DNA from 2 places in the Desulfitobacterium sp. PCE1 genome. Region 1 is predicted to be linked to the other one. Evidence: predicted binding sites of a transcription regulator. Region 1 holds the regulator's gene; the other holds the start of a gene.

The links. The regulator Rex, encoded in region 1, represses fermentation and respiration genes when NADH is low (regulators of the CRP and FNR family bind a similar motif). The targets are predictions, from matches to a motif close to ATTGTTAANNNNTTAACAAT.
Region 2: the regulator Rex is predicted to act here: its motif matches at 1,445-1,464, upstream of DESPCE1_RS0111375 (acyl-CoA dehydrogenase).

Annotation. Positions count from the first base shown of each region.
Region 1 is NZ_KB913023.1:3,658,951-3,666,745, reverse strand. It holds gene DESPCE1_RS0118270 (valine--tRNA ligase) at 1-507, shown strand, start outside; gene DESPCE1_RS0118265 (folylpolyglutamate synthase/dihydrofolate synthase family protein) at 1,388-2,767, shown strand; gene DESPCE1_RS0118260 (DUF47 domain-containing protein) at 2,901-3,527, shown strand; gene DESPCE1_RS0118255 (inorganic phosphate transporter) at 3,520-4,527, shown strand; gene DESPCE1_RS0118250 (SPOR domain-containing protein) at 4,810-5,490, shown strand; gene DESPCE1_RS0118245 (redox-sensing transcriptional repressor Rex) at 5,617-6,249, shown strand; gene aspA (aspartate ammonia-lyase) at 6,408-7,795, shown strand, end outside.
Region 2 is NZ_KB913023.1:2,300,539-2,308,333, forward strand. It holds gene DESPCE1_RS0111370 (3-hydroxybutyryl-CoA dehydrogenase) at 1-52, opposite strand, end outside; gene DESPCE1_RS0111375 (acyl-CoA dehydrogenase) at 74-1,219, opposite strand; gene DESPCE1_RS0111380 (sigma-54-dependent Fis family transcriptional regulator) at 1,559-3,670, opposite strand; gene DESPCE1_RS22550 (DUF2922 domain-containing protein) at 3,892-4,044, opposite strand; gene DESPCE1_RS21355 (hypothetical protein) at 4,084-4,281, opposite strand; gene DESPCE1_RS23745 (helix-turn-helix domain-containing protein) at 4,265-4,426, opposite strand; gene DESPCE1_RS0111400 (TIGR04076 family protein) at 4,577-4,888, opposite strand; gene DESPCE1_RS23750 (GNAT family N-acetyltransferase) at 4,944-5,246, opposite strand; gene DESPCE1_RS23755 (GNAT family N-acetyltransferase) at 5,206-5,463, opposite strand; partial or broken gene DESPCE1_RS23760 (LysR family transcriptional regulator) at 5,532-5,831, opposite strand; partial or broken gene DESPCE1_RS23010 (DapH/DapD/GlmU-related protein) at 5,834-6,178, shown strand; gene DESPCE1_RS23770 (cyclophilin-like fold protein) at 6,266-6,811, shown strand; gene DESPCE1_RS23775 (hypothetical protein) at 7,113-7,436, opposite strand; gene DESPCE1_RS23780 (M56 family metallopeptidase) at 7,505-7,795, opposite strand, start outside.

The sequences.
Region 1 (7,795 bases):
GTAGAAGGCTATCGGGAGGATGACATTGAGAAACAGATGAACCAAATTATGGATGTGATCAAAGCGGTTCGGAATATCCGGGCGGAGATGAGTGTTCAGCCGGGTAAAAAAGCCGAAATCATCTTGGTCGCACCTGAGAAGGCTGCTTTTGAGGTTCTGGAATTAGGCCGGGAAAGTATTCGGCTGTTAGCAGGTGGTTCTACTGTGGATGTAGTCCCAAGTCTGGAAGTCAAGCCTGCTCAGGCTGCCAGTGCTGTTCTTGAGGGAGTAGAAGTTTATCTTCCCTTGCGCGGACTATTGGATCTGGACAAAGAAATCGCCCGGGTTGAAAAGGAAATTGCCCAGGCCCAGCAAGAGCAAAGTCGTTTGGAAGGAAAGCTCAACAGCCAGGGCTTTGTAGCGAAAGCGCCGGAGCAAGTCGTTGCTAAGGAGCGGGAGAAGCTGGAAGGGATCAATGGGCGGATCGCTGCATTGAGGGTTCGCCTGGTGGAGTTGAAAGAGGCGTAAGGCTCGGTTGGTGTTCCTTTGAGGAGCTTTAAGCGGGGCGAATAGTGAGATGAAAGTGAAGGCATGCTGATTTCTGATTAGGTTAGCATGTCTTTGCTTTGCTTGGTGCATGGGGTTGCTAGTTGAGAAGTTGCCTCCAGGATTTTGCTTTGGGCGTTCACTCCATAAGCTGCGCGGAGGAATCTAATCGCTCAAGCCCTCCGCTCCGTCGGGTTCCCGGCTAAATCGCCTCCTGGCTCATAGCCGGTTGGAAACGTCCTGTTTCCAACCCGACTCCGCTGTGGGCTTTTCGCGAAGATTCCTTACCTGCTCGCTTAAATCCGTTCTCTGCTATAAAGCAAAATCCTTAGGTTTTCTTCGGGGTACTTGCGAGTTTGATTTGTGCACAAAAGTAGAATGCCTGGTAAAGATGCTTACTGAAGTTAAATATTGTAAGTTATCTAAACTACCTTTCTTGGAGGCTGTGCATACCATAGGACCAAAGAGCGGACCCAAGGATTTTGATTTTACAAAAGGGAACGCCTTCTAAGCGAGCAGCTAGCCGTTCTTCGCGAAAAGTTTTCGACGGAGAAAGGTTGGAAACAGGACGTTTCCAACCCGCTATGAGGCAGGAGCCGATTTAGCGGGGCACCTTTCGGAGTTGGAAACTTGAGCGTTAGAACGGCTGCGCGCAGCTTATTGAGTGAACGATGTAAAACAAAATCTTGGAGACAACCTTCTCGCCCAACCTTGAAAATCTTCTGCAAAAATTGCAGGAAAACCATCCTTTATAGGGAATTACCGCATAGCAGAGATGTGCATAATAACCATGTACCCCTGTGTTTAAGATGAATGGAGAAGGACATATCAGCAATAGAAAGATTCAAAGGAGGACATAGAAGTGGGGAATAAGGAGATGACCGAGATAACTGAATATGAATTAAAGGGAGACCAGAAAGAGGTGTCCCCCTTAGATCTTGAATACCAGGAAGCTAAGGATTATCTGGTTAACCTCACGAAATTTGGTATGAACTTTGGATTGGGCCGGATTGAGGAGCTGCTGAAACGTGTGGGTAATCCGGAAGAACGCCTCAAGGTCGTTCATATAGGAGGTACCAATGGAAAAGGATCTACCACCATGATGATAGCTGAGATCCTCGAAGATGCCGGATATCGGGTCGGGGTGTTTACATCTCCTCATCTTCATGATTATAGAGAACGGATAACTATTAATGGTGAGATGATTCCTAAAGGTGAAGTCACCCGCCTGGTTCAGACTCTTCGCCCTCATCTGGAAGAACTTGTGCAAAAGGGTGTGGAACATCCTACGGAGTTTGAAGTGAATACGGCTATGGCATTGATGTATTTTGCAGACCAAAAAGTGGACTTAGTTCTCTTAGAGGTCGGTTTAGGTGGCGCCATTGATTCTACGAATGTGGTCAAGCCCCTGATTTCTGTGATAACCAATGTGGGTATGGACCATATGGATTATCTGGGTGAAACCTATGAGGAAATTGCCCGTGTGAAGGCCGGAATTATCAAAGCGGGTGCTATTACCGTAACGGCGGCTAATCGTTCTGAGGCTTTGAAAGTCATTCGTGAGAAGGCACAAGAGGTAAACTCTCCCTTATGGGTGGTGGGCGATGATGTACGTTGGGAGATCCGCTGGAGCGGGGAATTGGAGCAAGAATTTGATTTGATTGGGCTCCGAGGAGCTTATAAGAAACTGCGTTTACGTCTTGTCGGAGAGCATCAAGTGGTCAATGCTGCTACTGCTGTTACAGTCTGTGAGCTTTTGAAGTTCGAATGTGGAATGAACCTTGAGCGAAGAAATATTTATGAGGGACTTCGTACAGCAGTTTGGCCTGGTCGCTTGGAGTTGCTTTCCCTGAAGCCGAAGGTACTTATTGATGGAGCACACAATGTGGATGGAGCTAATGCTTTGGCAAAGGCATTGGAAGTTTTTCAGCGCCGGCGCTTAGTTCTTTGCCTTGGGATGCTGGGAGATAAGGAGCGGGAAAAAGTTGTGGATATCCTCGTCCCTTTGGCAGATGAGGTAATCATTACCAAGCCCAATTCTCCGAGATCCGGAAATTGGGAGTATCTCCATGAGTTAGTCAAAGAAAGAGGGAAGCCTGTCCTGACCATTGAAGAGCCTCGTCTAGCAGTCGAAGAAGCTTTTCAGCGACTGGATAAAGAGGATATGTTATGTGTCACGGGATCCCTCTATATGATTGCGGAAGCAAGGCAGGCTTTACTGGATGTTTTGCACAAAGTATAGAAAGAACTTATACAAGTAATAGTCAAGTTTTATTACGATTATGTAAAAAATTTAACAGAAACTTAACAATGGCGGTTAAAAAATTTGCTACAATACTACAGGAATTCCATGCAAAACGACTGGAGGAAAGAACATGTTTGGCTTATCTTCAAAAGAAGACAAATTTTACGCCTTGTTCAGGGAAAGTGCAGAAGTAGCCTGCATCACGACAAAAAAGCTTGAAGGGCTGATTTGTCAGAATTCTGTCTCTGATGCAGAGGCTGAAATGATGCATGATCTTGAGCATCGAGCGGACAAGATTACCACAGAGATTGTGGACCGTTTGAATTCGACCCTTATCACCCCATTGGATCGTGAAGATATCTATACCTTAGCCCAAAACCTTGACGATATCGTGGATTTAAGTCAAGGCGCAGTAGAGCGCATGGTTCTTTACCATACGAAAAAGCCCTCCATCGGAGCCCAGGAAATTGTTCGTACTATTGTTAAAGCCACAGAACAGCTGAAGACCGCTTTTTGCTGTTTGAACAGTATTCACTTTAAAAAGAGCGAAATTCTGGCGGCTACAGAAGAAGTTTATCGTCTTGAATCAGTAGGGGACAGCTTATATCGCCAAGAAGTGGCCCGGCTGTTTGAGCAAGAGAAGGACGCTATTGAGATCATTAAGTGGAAAGAAATCCTTGAACACTTAGAGGATACACTGGATCAGTGTGAGGAAATCGCAGACCTCCTCAAAGGAGTTGTATTGAAGTATGATTAGTTCCAGTGCGTTACTCATTGTTGTCGTATTTTTCGCGCTGGCTTTTGATTACATTAACGGTTTCCACGATACGGCTAACGCTATTGCGACAAGTGTGTCTACTCGTGCTCTCACTCCAAAAAGGGCAATAATAATTGCGGCAATACTCAATTTTGTTGGAGCATTAGTTAGTACAGGAGTAGCTCAGACCATTGCCAAAGATATTGTAAATCCTGAATTTGTTACTCAGGAAATTGTAATCGCAGCTCTCATAGGAGCGATATTTTGGAACTTAGCCACCTGGTATTTTGGAATCCCCAGCAGTTCCTCGCATGCTATTATCGGAGGAATGATTGGAGCCGCTGTATCTAAAGTAGGCTTCGGAGTGCTGCAGGTTCAAGGGATAATGAAGATAGTTGCAGCCTTATTGATTTCCCCCATTTTTGGTATTATTTTAGGTTTTATTATTATGAAAACTTTATATCTTATTTTTGGTAAGGTCGCACCTTCTAAAGTCAACCAGGGGTTTCGCAAGATGCAGGTGCTTTCTGCCGGGTTGCTGGCGTTTAATCATGGTTCCAATGACGCTCAAAAGTCCATGGGTATTATTACCATGGCCCTTATAGCGTCAGGTCTACAAGATCCATCCAATCTTAATCCGGCTTTATGGGTAAAATTTGCTTGTGCTTTGGCGATGGCTTTAGGTACTGCTGCAGGGGGATGGAAGATTATTCGGACCATGGGCGGAAAGATCTTTAAGCTGGAGCCTATCAACGGATTTGCTGCAGACTTGACATCCTCTATTGTTATCTGGACTGCTACAGCCTTTCCGGGTTTGCATTTACCTGTGTCGACTACTCATGTTGTTTCCGGCTCAATCATGGGCGTAGGGAGTGCTAAGCGTATATCAGCCGTGCGTTGGGGAGTAGCCCAGCAAATGCTCATTGCCTGGGTGGTAACGATTCCTACAGCGGCTATAACCTCATTTTTGTGCTACAAACTTATAACATTAGTGCTATAGAAATATTATTATTCTATAGATTTTTAAAGGGACCGTAAGGTTCCTTTTATTATTAATTATTATTAATTGTTAATAAAATATTAATAAATTGCTAATCTATATAGCACGACGGTTTTTGATTTTTGAGTGCAGGTCTCTTTAATAGGCATGATAAGCGCTTTTTGTACATAAAGTGATACTAGCTTAGGTTGTCCGAAAGAATATGAAGTTTTTGTTAAATGTTATTGAATCGGGTGCTTTTGTGAAGCGGAGAAGTTGACAGCTATTATGGAGGATGATAGTATGTATAAATATAATCCCTGGATTAATAAGGGAATAGGACTAATTGGTTGTGCTGTCATTGTATGGATGACCTGGTTTTTTGGGTATACTTATGTTAAGTTAGTCACACAACCCAGGGGTCCAGACATACCTTCCCCGAGTCCTGTGGATCAGAACGAGTTTTTTCTAACTTTGGACACAATAGAGTTTTGGACATGTCAAACGGGGGTATTTAACTCCGAAAGCAATGCTCTCAGGGAAAAGGAGGAATTGCAGCAATTAGGCTGGGATGCCCAAATTATCTCGAGAGATCCATTTATTGTCGGAGTAGGTTTTGCCTACTCTAAGGAGGAAGTGCTTCCTATTCAAGAATTGTTGAAAGAGGGTGGAGTTGTTTCTATTCCTAAATCAGTTACCAGCCCTGAACGTGCTTTTCGTATTCGTGGTACAGGAGCAATTCAGACGGCCAAGGTTCTTGAGGGAGTCAATACCTTTTTGAAGACACCTTATACTGACCGGGAAAGCAGGCTTTCAGAGTTTGAGAACCTTATGGTTTTGACACCTCGTGCTTTAACTAATCTATACGAGGTTTCAAGATTATCGATTAAGGCCGAAAGAACTTTACCGGTGGACCTGCGAAAAATGATGTCATTGAACCTCTATGGTGAGTATCTTAATACCTTAGAGATGCTTCAAAAATAAATATATTTTTTGTTTTAAATAGTTTATTAAAATCCATTTGTTAACATTAAAGCCTAGTGATATAATGTACTTACGCTAATTATTATTATCATTTAAAATTTAAGGAAATTGAAACGGGGGATTAGCTTGAAAACACTTAAAATCCCAGAGGCAACGATTATACGTCTTTCAGTCTATTCGCGTCATTTAACAGATGTGGATCGTAAAGGAATCGTTACGATATCTTCTGGTGATATTGCAGAGGGAGTTGGAGTTAGTCCAGCTCAGGTTCGAAAGGATTTAGCATACTTTGGTGAATTCGGAACTCGTGGTGTGGGTTATAATGTTAAGGACTTGCACCGCCATATTTTGAAAATCCTTGGCTTAAGCCAGGATTGGAGTGTATGTCTGGTTGGTATGGGTAACTTAAGTTTAGCGCTGACTACATACAAAGGCTTCCGTGAGCGTGGATTTATTATCACTAGTATTTTTGATAATGATCCCCAAAAAATCGGGACCACGGTCAATGGCGTAGAAGTGTTGCCGGTGGATAGACTCGAGGAAGTAGCTAAAGCTAATAAGACTCAGATTGGCATCATTTCCGTACCGTCTCCCTATGCCCAGGAAATCGCTGATAAGCTTATTAGTGCCGGGGTTCAAGCCATTCTTAACTTTGCCCCTGTGGTACTCAATGTCCCACCGGAAGTTGAACTTAGAAATGTGGACTTAGCTGTGAATTTGGAAGTGCTGACATTTAATGTGGGAACCCGCCGCTCTTAAGAAGAATTGTCCCAATCTTATGGATATTTGTGCATAGGAAACTTTATAGATGAGAATATAAAATGTAGATTCGCGAAAAGTAAGGCAGCAGTGTCTTACTTTTTCCTTATCATGATGATTATGTTTCTCATAAATCAATCCGTAAAAGAGGAGATATTATGTTACGTAAGGAAAAAGACCTGCTTGGAATTATGGAAGTACCGGAAGATGTTTATTATGGAATTCAAACGTTAAGAGCTATTGAGAACTTCCCTATTACGGGATATCGGGCTCACCATGAATTAATACGCGCCTTAGGTCTGGTTAAGGCTGCAGCTGCCCAGGCCAATATGGACATCGGTTCTTTGAACCGTGTGGTCGGCGAGTCCGTAATCAAAGCTTCGATGGAAGTTGCAGAAGGTGTCTTTAATGATCATTTTGTGGTGGATGTCATTCAGGGGGGAGCAGGGACTTCCATCAATATGAATGCCAATGAAGTGATCGCTAATCGGGCTATAGAGATTTTGGGAGGACAAAAAGGGGATTATTCCCGGGTTCATCCCAATGTCCATGTCAATATGGCTCAAAGTACCAATGATGTTTTCCCTACGGCCATCCGTATTGCTTGCCTTAATGTGGCCGATGATCTTCTTTATGCTTTAAACGAGTTAAAGGGTGCTTTCCAAGAGAAGGCCAAGGAGTTTGACGGAGTCATCAAGATGGGGAGAACCCATCTTCAAGATGCGGTTCCCATTCGCTTAGGACAGGAATTTGCAGCCTATGCACAAATGCTGAAGAGAGATATTCGCCGGATCGATGAAGCGTCGAGGTCCTTGCACATTGTCAATATGGGCGCAACAGCCGTGGGTACTGGGCTGAATGCTGATCCGGTTTATATAGAGAGAGTCTCCGAGAATCTGAAGAAGATTACGGGATTGCCTCTTTTACGAGCGGATAATCTAGTGGATGCTACACAGAACACCGATGCATTTTTAGAGGTATCCGGTGCACTTAAAACCTTGGCGGTCAACCTCTCTAAGATTGCCAATGACTTACGGCTGATGGCTTCTGGTCCTAGAACAGGTTTTGGAGAGATTAATCTTCCTGCCATGCAGCCGGGTTCTTCCATTATGCCAGGAAAAGTCAATCCCGTTATGGCTGAGGTGGTCAATCAGGTATCTTTCCAAGTTCAAGGAAATGATTTTACAATAGCTTTAGCCTGTGGTGCCGGACAACTGGAGCTCAACGTGATGGAGCCCGTAGTGGTCTTCAATCTGCTCCAATCCCTGGATATACTCCGAAATGTTATCAAAGTCTTTAAAGAGCGCTGTGTGGATGGGATAACCGCCAATGTGGAGCGTTGCCGTGACCTGGTTGAAAACAGTGTGGGTGTAGTCACTGCAATCAATCCTCATGTAGGATACGAGGTTGCCTCCCGGATCGCCAAGGAAGCCATCGTGACCGGTCGCCCGGTGAGAGAGATTGTCCTTGAAAGAGGACTTTTGACCCCTGAGGAGCTGGATATTATTTTGAATCCTTACGAAATGACCGAACCAGGTATTAGTGG
Region 2 (7,795 bases), 1.4 Mb from region 1:
GGGCAATTCCGGAGCCCATTTGGCCAGCTCCGATGACCATAATCGTTTTCATGAATTTTTCCTCCTTATGTTTTTAAATTTTATTTCTTAAATGTTTGGCGATGACAATCCGCTGAATTTGGTTTGTACCTTCATAGATCTGTGTAATCTTGGCGTCCCGTAGATAGCGTTCTATAGGATAATCTGTGGTGTAACCATATCCCCCGAATATCTGCATGGCATCATTGGTTACTTTTACTGCCATTTCACTGGCAAATAATTTGGCCATCGATGCCTCTTTACTATAAGGCAACCCCTGAACCCGGTTGGCTGCGGCTTGATAAACCAATAAACGAGCAGCTTCCAGTTGAGTAGCCATGTCCGCAAGCATGAATTGAATCCCTTGGAAATTCATAATCTCTTGCTTAAATTGAACCCTCTCTTGGGAATAGGCTAAGGCAGCATCAAAAGCAGCTTGAGCAATACCTACGGCCTGGGCTCCAATTCCTATTCTGCCATCGTCAAGTAATGCCATAGCGATTTTAAACCCCTGTCCTTCTTCCCCCAATCTGTTTTCAACAGGGACAACCATATCCTCAAAAATCAATTCACAAGTGGATGAGCCGTGGAGCCCCATCTTCTTCTCCTTTTTCCCTATGATAAAACCGGGGGTACCCGCATCTACGAGAAAAGCTGTAATTCCACGTGAACCTTTCGTACGGTCGGTAGAAGCCAGCACTGTATAGACCCCGGCATAGCCTGAATTGGAAATAAAGCGTTTGCTGCCATTGATCACATAATGATCACCACGGCGCTTTGCAGTTGTTACTAAACTCGAAGCATCGGACCCTGAGTTGGGTTCCGTGAGTGCAAAGGCTCCAAGCATCTCTCCTCTGGCAAGTTTCGGCAAATACTTCTGTTTTTGTTCTTCCGTACCAAAATAAAAAATTGGAAAAGTGCCAATGGTTGTATGAACCGCCATGATTATGGTAGTGGAGGCACAACCCCGGGCGAGTTCCTCAATGGCTAAGGTGTAAGAAATAAAGTCTGAACCGGCCCCTCCATATTCCTCCGGTATAGGGATTCCCATAAGTCCCAGTTCGCCCATCTTATGTACTAACGTCAAAGGAAACTCGTGACTTTCATCGGTATAAGCTGCTTGGGGAATTACCTCTTCCTCTACGAAATCTCTTACCATTTTTCTCATCATTATTTGATCTTCCGTAAGGTTAAAGTTCAATGAACGCGACCTCCTTGCAGAGTATCTATTTTGGTATCCCTAGAAATACCTGAATCTTATAAATTATCTGTTTATAATGCAAATTACGTGCCAATGTGAATTGGATTTTTATCTCAAGTTCATGAAGGACCTGAATTCATTGGTTTATTTTCTAAATTTTTAAAATATTTCATCTATTTGTACATGTGAACTCAAAGTTTATATGTCTCAAAAAACGGACATTATTTTGACAAGAAATTAAAAAAGGCTGGAATTCCAGCCTTTTACATCCCTATGTCCACAAAAAAGGACACTGTCTCAAAACAGCAACAGTGACTCCACGCAAAGACATTGGTTGAATTATCCTTGAATATTATATTTAGCCAGCTTTTTATATAGAACAGAGCGGTGAATCCCCAAGATTCGTGCAGCCTGTACCTTGTTGCCTTGAACGCGGCGGAGAGTTTTATCAATAATTTCACGTTCTGCTGCTTGTAAAGCATACTCCAGGGTCTGCTCCGTACCTAATGACATTGTTTCCATGACTCCCGGCAAAGCCAAATGCTTCGGCAAAATCCAGGCTTCATCACAAATTACTATGGCCCGTTCCAAGATATTCTCCAGTTCACGAATATTGCCCGGCCAATCATAAGCACATAAATGAGTAATACTTTCCGGTCTCAAGCCCTGAATATCCGTACCCAGTCTCTTATTGATTTTTTCAATTAGTCCTTTGGCAATAAAACCAATATCCTCTTTACGCTCTCTTAATGGTGGCAGATCGATGGCAAGAACGTTAAGGCGGTAATAGAGATCAAGGCGGAATTTATGTTCCATCACCATTTTGTGCAGATCCCTGTTCGTAGCTGCAATAATCCGCACATCGACTTTTATGGGTTCTGTCCCACCTAAACGCTCAACTTCACGTTCTTGCAGCACCCGCAGCAGCTTGGCCTGCATACCCAAAGACATATCGCCGATTTCATCAAGAAAAATAGTCCCTTTGTCAGCAAGTTCAAATTTACCGGGCTTTCCGCCTTTCCGAGCCCCCGTAAACGCTCCTTCTTCATAACCAAAAAGTTCTGATTCCAGCAGGTCTTCCGGCAAAGCTGCACAATTCACTTTTATATAAGGCCCATTACTGCGATTACTTGATTTATGAATAGCGTGGGAAAAGACTTCTTTCCCTGTACCGCTTTCACCCAGGATCAGAATGGTAGAGGTTGTTTGCGAGGCACGATGTGCTAAGGATTTAGCTTTTTTCATTCTGGGACTTTCGCCGATAATATCATCAAAAACGAATTGAGAGGAATGGAACTTGCCTAACTCCTCTTTATAGTAAGCAAGATTCTCTTCCAGGCGCATGACTTTTTTCGCAAACATTTTGGCAATTTCCATATTTTTGAAGAGGGTCTTGGCCAATGCCCCTACGACTTTACCTTCCCGTTCAATGGGGACCCGCATGATGATAAAATCACGCCCCTTAAGATGCCAGGTCTCGCCGAATTGCGCTTTACCTGATTTTAGGGTCTGAGGGAGATTAGAATTAGGACTGATATCATTAATCTTTTTGCCGATGACATCCTGTACTTTAACCCCTATGACATCCAAAAAGAATTGGTTCATTAAGACAATATTCTCTTGATCATCGATGACGACCATGCCTTCATAAGAATTCTCAACCACAGCCTCCAGTGTTGCCATCAGCTTTTCATTGGAATTTAAACGATGGCTCACCTCTTCCAGTTCAGTAATATCTTTAAACACGGCCACTGCGCCAAGAACCTTGTGCCCTAATATGATGGGCAGGAAGTCTGCTTTGGTGTTAAGCTCGCCGTAGCTCATAGGAATTCCCCGCAGTTCTTCACCCGTTGCCAGCGCTTTATAGGTTAAGGAGTTCGGGAAAAAGTTTTTAATGGGTTTACCCAGTACTTCCTCGGCATTAAAACTCAGCAATTTTTCCGCAGATGGGTTAAAGAAAACGATACGCCCTTGAGCATCAATAGCCACAACAGCATTATGAACAGCTTCGATGGTTTGGCTGATATAGAAATCCAAGTCGTTCAGCAGTTGGTACAAAAGGAACAGATTATCATAAAATTTGAATTCTCCTTGGTACTCTCCCTTGGTATCGACCACAAAGGCTGTGGGCCATCCTTCTGTAATCAGGATATTGAGATTAAAAAGCAGGCTATTCTCTTCCGGAAGCAGCCAATCTGCCGGCCGTATATAGGAGGCAATGGGCGCCTTAGGATCAAACTTCCCCTGGGTTAAACTTTCAATAATATCGGCAGTACCTAAGACGCCCATAAATTTCCTTTTTTTACTTACTACCGGTATATGTGTACGGCCCTCATTTAAAATAATCTGCAGAGCATCAGCCAATAAAGTCTCTTCATCAAGATAAAAAGAGGAGAGAATCAGTTCCTGGCTATCCAGCAAAGAAAGACCACTTGAAATAAAGCCATTCATGTTTACCTCACCTCACTACCTTCTGTAAGATCATTTTTATGAATTGAACTCTAATAATATTTAGAAAGGGGCAACGCTGCAAATTGTATACTATTCCTAATTTTCTGTATTCAATCGGTAAATCCTCTTTTTCCCCGATTAATTATTTGAATTAGAGAAAGAAGAATCCCGCTGCCGGCTGCTGCAGCGGAAATTCTTCTCATTCTCCCCGGCTTGTTCCGTTACGGCTCAAGAGGATCGTACAAATCCTCCGTCACATTCTGAACCACTTCTTGGGTCAGGCCCTGTTTAGGGTTGGAGAGCGTGATCCCTGCCGATTTGCCGCCGCTGGTCAGGAAAGATAACCTGATCAAACGGTTCGTTGAAATAGGCAATATATTCACCCCCTTCCCTGAGACATTTTTCCAGGGTCCTTACTCCTCTTCAAGCAGCTGTGAGTTCCTGCTTACGGTGATATCCACAACCTGATCCGTCACCAGGCTGACAACGGCTTTAAAAAGCAAATTATAGGTCGCCACGATATTCAGCTTTTCAGAATCATCCCGAAGCCATTCCGATACATTCCTCCCGCCACCATCAATTGCCCCAGTGGCTTTAGTCCCTAAATTCAAGAAATTCAGATGGCTTTATGCGCAGCATGTTCGCAATATTGAACAATACTTCCAATGACATCGTTGTTATCATATTGGGAGCTTCTATCTCGCCAAGATAAGAACTGCTCATCCCGGCCTTTTCCGCAAGTTGGTCTTGAGTCATACCCTCCCGTTGCGATAATAGGCAATATTCAATCCAAGAGATATCTATTTATCTCTGTTTTCAAGGGCAATTTTTGTACTTCTGGCCATATACAATCACCTCAGTAAAAGCTTATCGCGCAACGCAGCCGATATACATAAGCTGATTCAATCAATCGTTAAGTGATTCAACCTTAAAAATAACAGGGCGGATACCATCTGTGCAGCATAATATCTGTAGACCATCTTTTTTATTCCAAGGAACATAAGAAGCACCCGCTGACAACGCGTTTACGCCGCGATAAATATCAATCCAGGCCCAGGGGCAAAAATTCAGAGGCATTTCAGCACCTCCATCATAGATGAATTCATCGCCTACATTTAAAAGCAAACACGGTCCTACCTCGGCACCATCTGTCAGATATTCATCAGCAAATTCAGGATAAAATTCTTTTCTTATAACTGAAATTTTTACTTTTTTCATTACGTACTCTCCTTTTGCCCTAAGAGCATACTGTTCATACCATTATGTCACATCCTTATACTCTTCGCTGGTTATATTGCTCAACATCCAACACATATTTTCGAAGCTTTTCCATGCCACTCATTGCCAACTTACCGGCATAATTCATCCCCAGTTTAGCTAAGATTTTTTCGGAGTAAATATTTTGGGGGTTAACAGCAGCGGCGATACATGCAAATTTCAGTACGGAAAAACCATAATCCAATACGGCTTTTGCCGCCTCATAACCGTAACCCTTATTCCATGAATTTGGGCACAGCCCATATAATAACTCATTTTCACCCATAACACTCACAATACCTAACGCCGCAATACCCAATATACATAGTGCTCCCTTTTTCTGTAACAGTAAATTCAGAGTTTTGGGCGGAATCCACCCACTCCTCTTGAAACATCCTATATCTTTCTTCATAGGTGTAAGGAGTAATGCCACCTGTATACATCGTCGCCATAGTATCGTTTTTCATAAGCCAATACTCAGCAAAATCTTCTCTAACTGGTTTCCTCAAGATTAATCGTTCTGTTTCTATATACATGATTTAACCCCTTCTAATATAGATATCTATTTCTAAATATTTCGAGGGAAAATAAGTACCCCTTGAATTCAGATTTCTTGGCGCATTTTCTCCAAGAATTTCTCTGCCGCTTTCGAAAACACCTGATATTTCTTCCAAACGATATTTAAATGCGCTTCTACTCGTGGCTCCAGTGGCTTAAAACAAAGACCGCTGGAGCTGGTGGTGTTCACCAGTTTATCCAAACACAGCGCATACCCAATCCCTTCCTCTACCATGAGCGCGGCATTATAAATCTAATTATAGGTCGCCACGATATTCAGCTTTTCAGAATCATCCCGAAGCCATCCCGATAATTCATTACCGGCAAGAGCCTGTCTGGAGCAAAGCCCTCGGCAAAAATGTATTCATCAATTCCGGCTGCAAATTTCAGGATCAGGGCGGCATCACCATCGGGGATGGTGCATTGATCGGTCATAATGTGGTTCTAGCTACCCTCAATCACGAGGTCGCCCCGGAGAAGCGGGGTACCATGCACCCGGCCCCTATCGTGATCGGCAAGAATGTGTGGATTGGCTCCAACGCCACCCTTCTGCCCGGTGTATCCATTGGCGACGGAGCAATTATCGCTGCCGGAGCAGTGGTGACCATGGATGTTCCGGTCAACACCGTTGTGGGCGGCGTTCCGGCCAAGTTGATCAAAGAAATCGAAAGTCCCAAGGAGGAACTAGAGTGACTAATTCAACGTCATCCTGCCCTTCAGGAAGCCTATGAGCTGGGAAAGGCACTTTAGTCCGAAAAGAAAAGGAGTGGATGAAATAAAATGAAAAAAAGACTGTCTCTGGTGATTGCCACCCTATGCGTGATTGCTTTGCTCGGTTGTTCGAATAACCCTCCGTCAAACTCACCAGCATCCGCCCCTTCTGTAAGTACCGCCGCACCTTCCTCTGCTCCGGCAGAATCGGGCACACAGGAACCACCGCCTGCGGAGCAGGATACGCAAACAGAACGTAATGCCATGCCAAGCTTAACCCTTCGCATTGGCAACAAAAATTTTAGGGCAACCTTATATGACAATGATTCGACACGGGCGCTGCTGAAGAAGCTGGCCCTGACCTTGATCATGGGTGAACTGAACGGAAATGAAAAGTTCTACTTTTTTTCAGAAAAGCTTCCTGCCGCCAGTGAACGGGTGGGGAGTATCAAGACCGGTGATTTAATGCTCTACGGCTCCGACTGCCTGGTGCTGTTCTATGAAAGTTTTCCCACTTCGTACAGCTACACAAGGCTCGGCACCGTTGACAATGTGACCGGATGGGCCAATACTCTGGGGAGCGGCAGTGTTGAAGTGACTTTTAGCATTAACTAAGTAATACAGCCTGCCTGTAGCCTTCCTTTTGATCGGCCACAAGCAGGTTTTGCTCTATGAAGCGTTGGAAAGGAATGGTCATATTCATGAAAAAGAAACTAATAGCGCTGCTGATTGCATTCTCTATGCCGGCAATTTTCCTTTTCACAGGCTGTGAACAGCCGCACCGAATCTTTCTGCCCAGGCAAAACCGCCACAAAACAGTGAGCAGACGGGAACAGCATCATCGGAAAAAGAGGAAAGCACAGTGCCGGGACTATCTAAGCTACAAAGTCCTGACACTGCCCCCATTTTAAGTGTATTATTTTATCACTTGATAAATTTCTAAGGTTCCACTACTATAATCGACTATCTCTGTCGGCTTATATGTACTATCAGAGTCTATGAAACCACGTGACCATTCAAACACATTTTCAGAATTAGACTCGCTTTTAATATATACCCTGCAGGTATCACCGCTAAATCCTGCACAATGACTACCTTCATTTTGTGTTATAAGAGTAAAGTTTATTGGTGCACTGACTCCTTTAAATGAAAATATCAAATCCTCATAAGCTTCTGCAATCAAATATGTCTGTGTTGGATTTGTATCTGAAAGTTCAAAAGAGATACTTTCTAATAACACAACATCTTTCCTTATTGGACTACCATTAACAAATGATATTGGCGTTGGTAATTCTTGGTTTTCGTTTTCTAAGCCATTTCAACAGCATCACTACTAACCGCAAATGCAACACCTGTACTTAATGTCAATAACAAAATAGCGTAGGCTATGATTACCCCAACTCGCTTTTTGCCTGCATCCATAATTAAAGAAATCCGTTCTTTCATTCCTTTTTTGCCTCCATAAAAACTGGTAGAAAGTGCGGTTTTCACTTTTGATTGATATTGAACCACACCGATAATTGCTTCGCTATACTGCTGGCGCATATCTACATCTATACTGCGTACCACCTCGGCATCACAGGACATTTCGCATAGTGC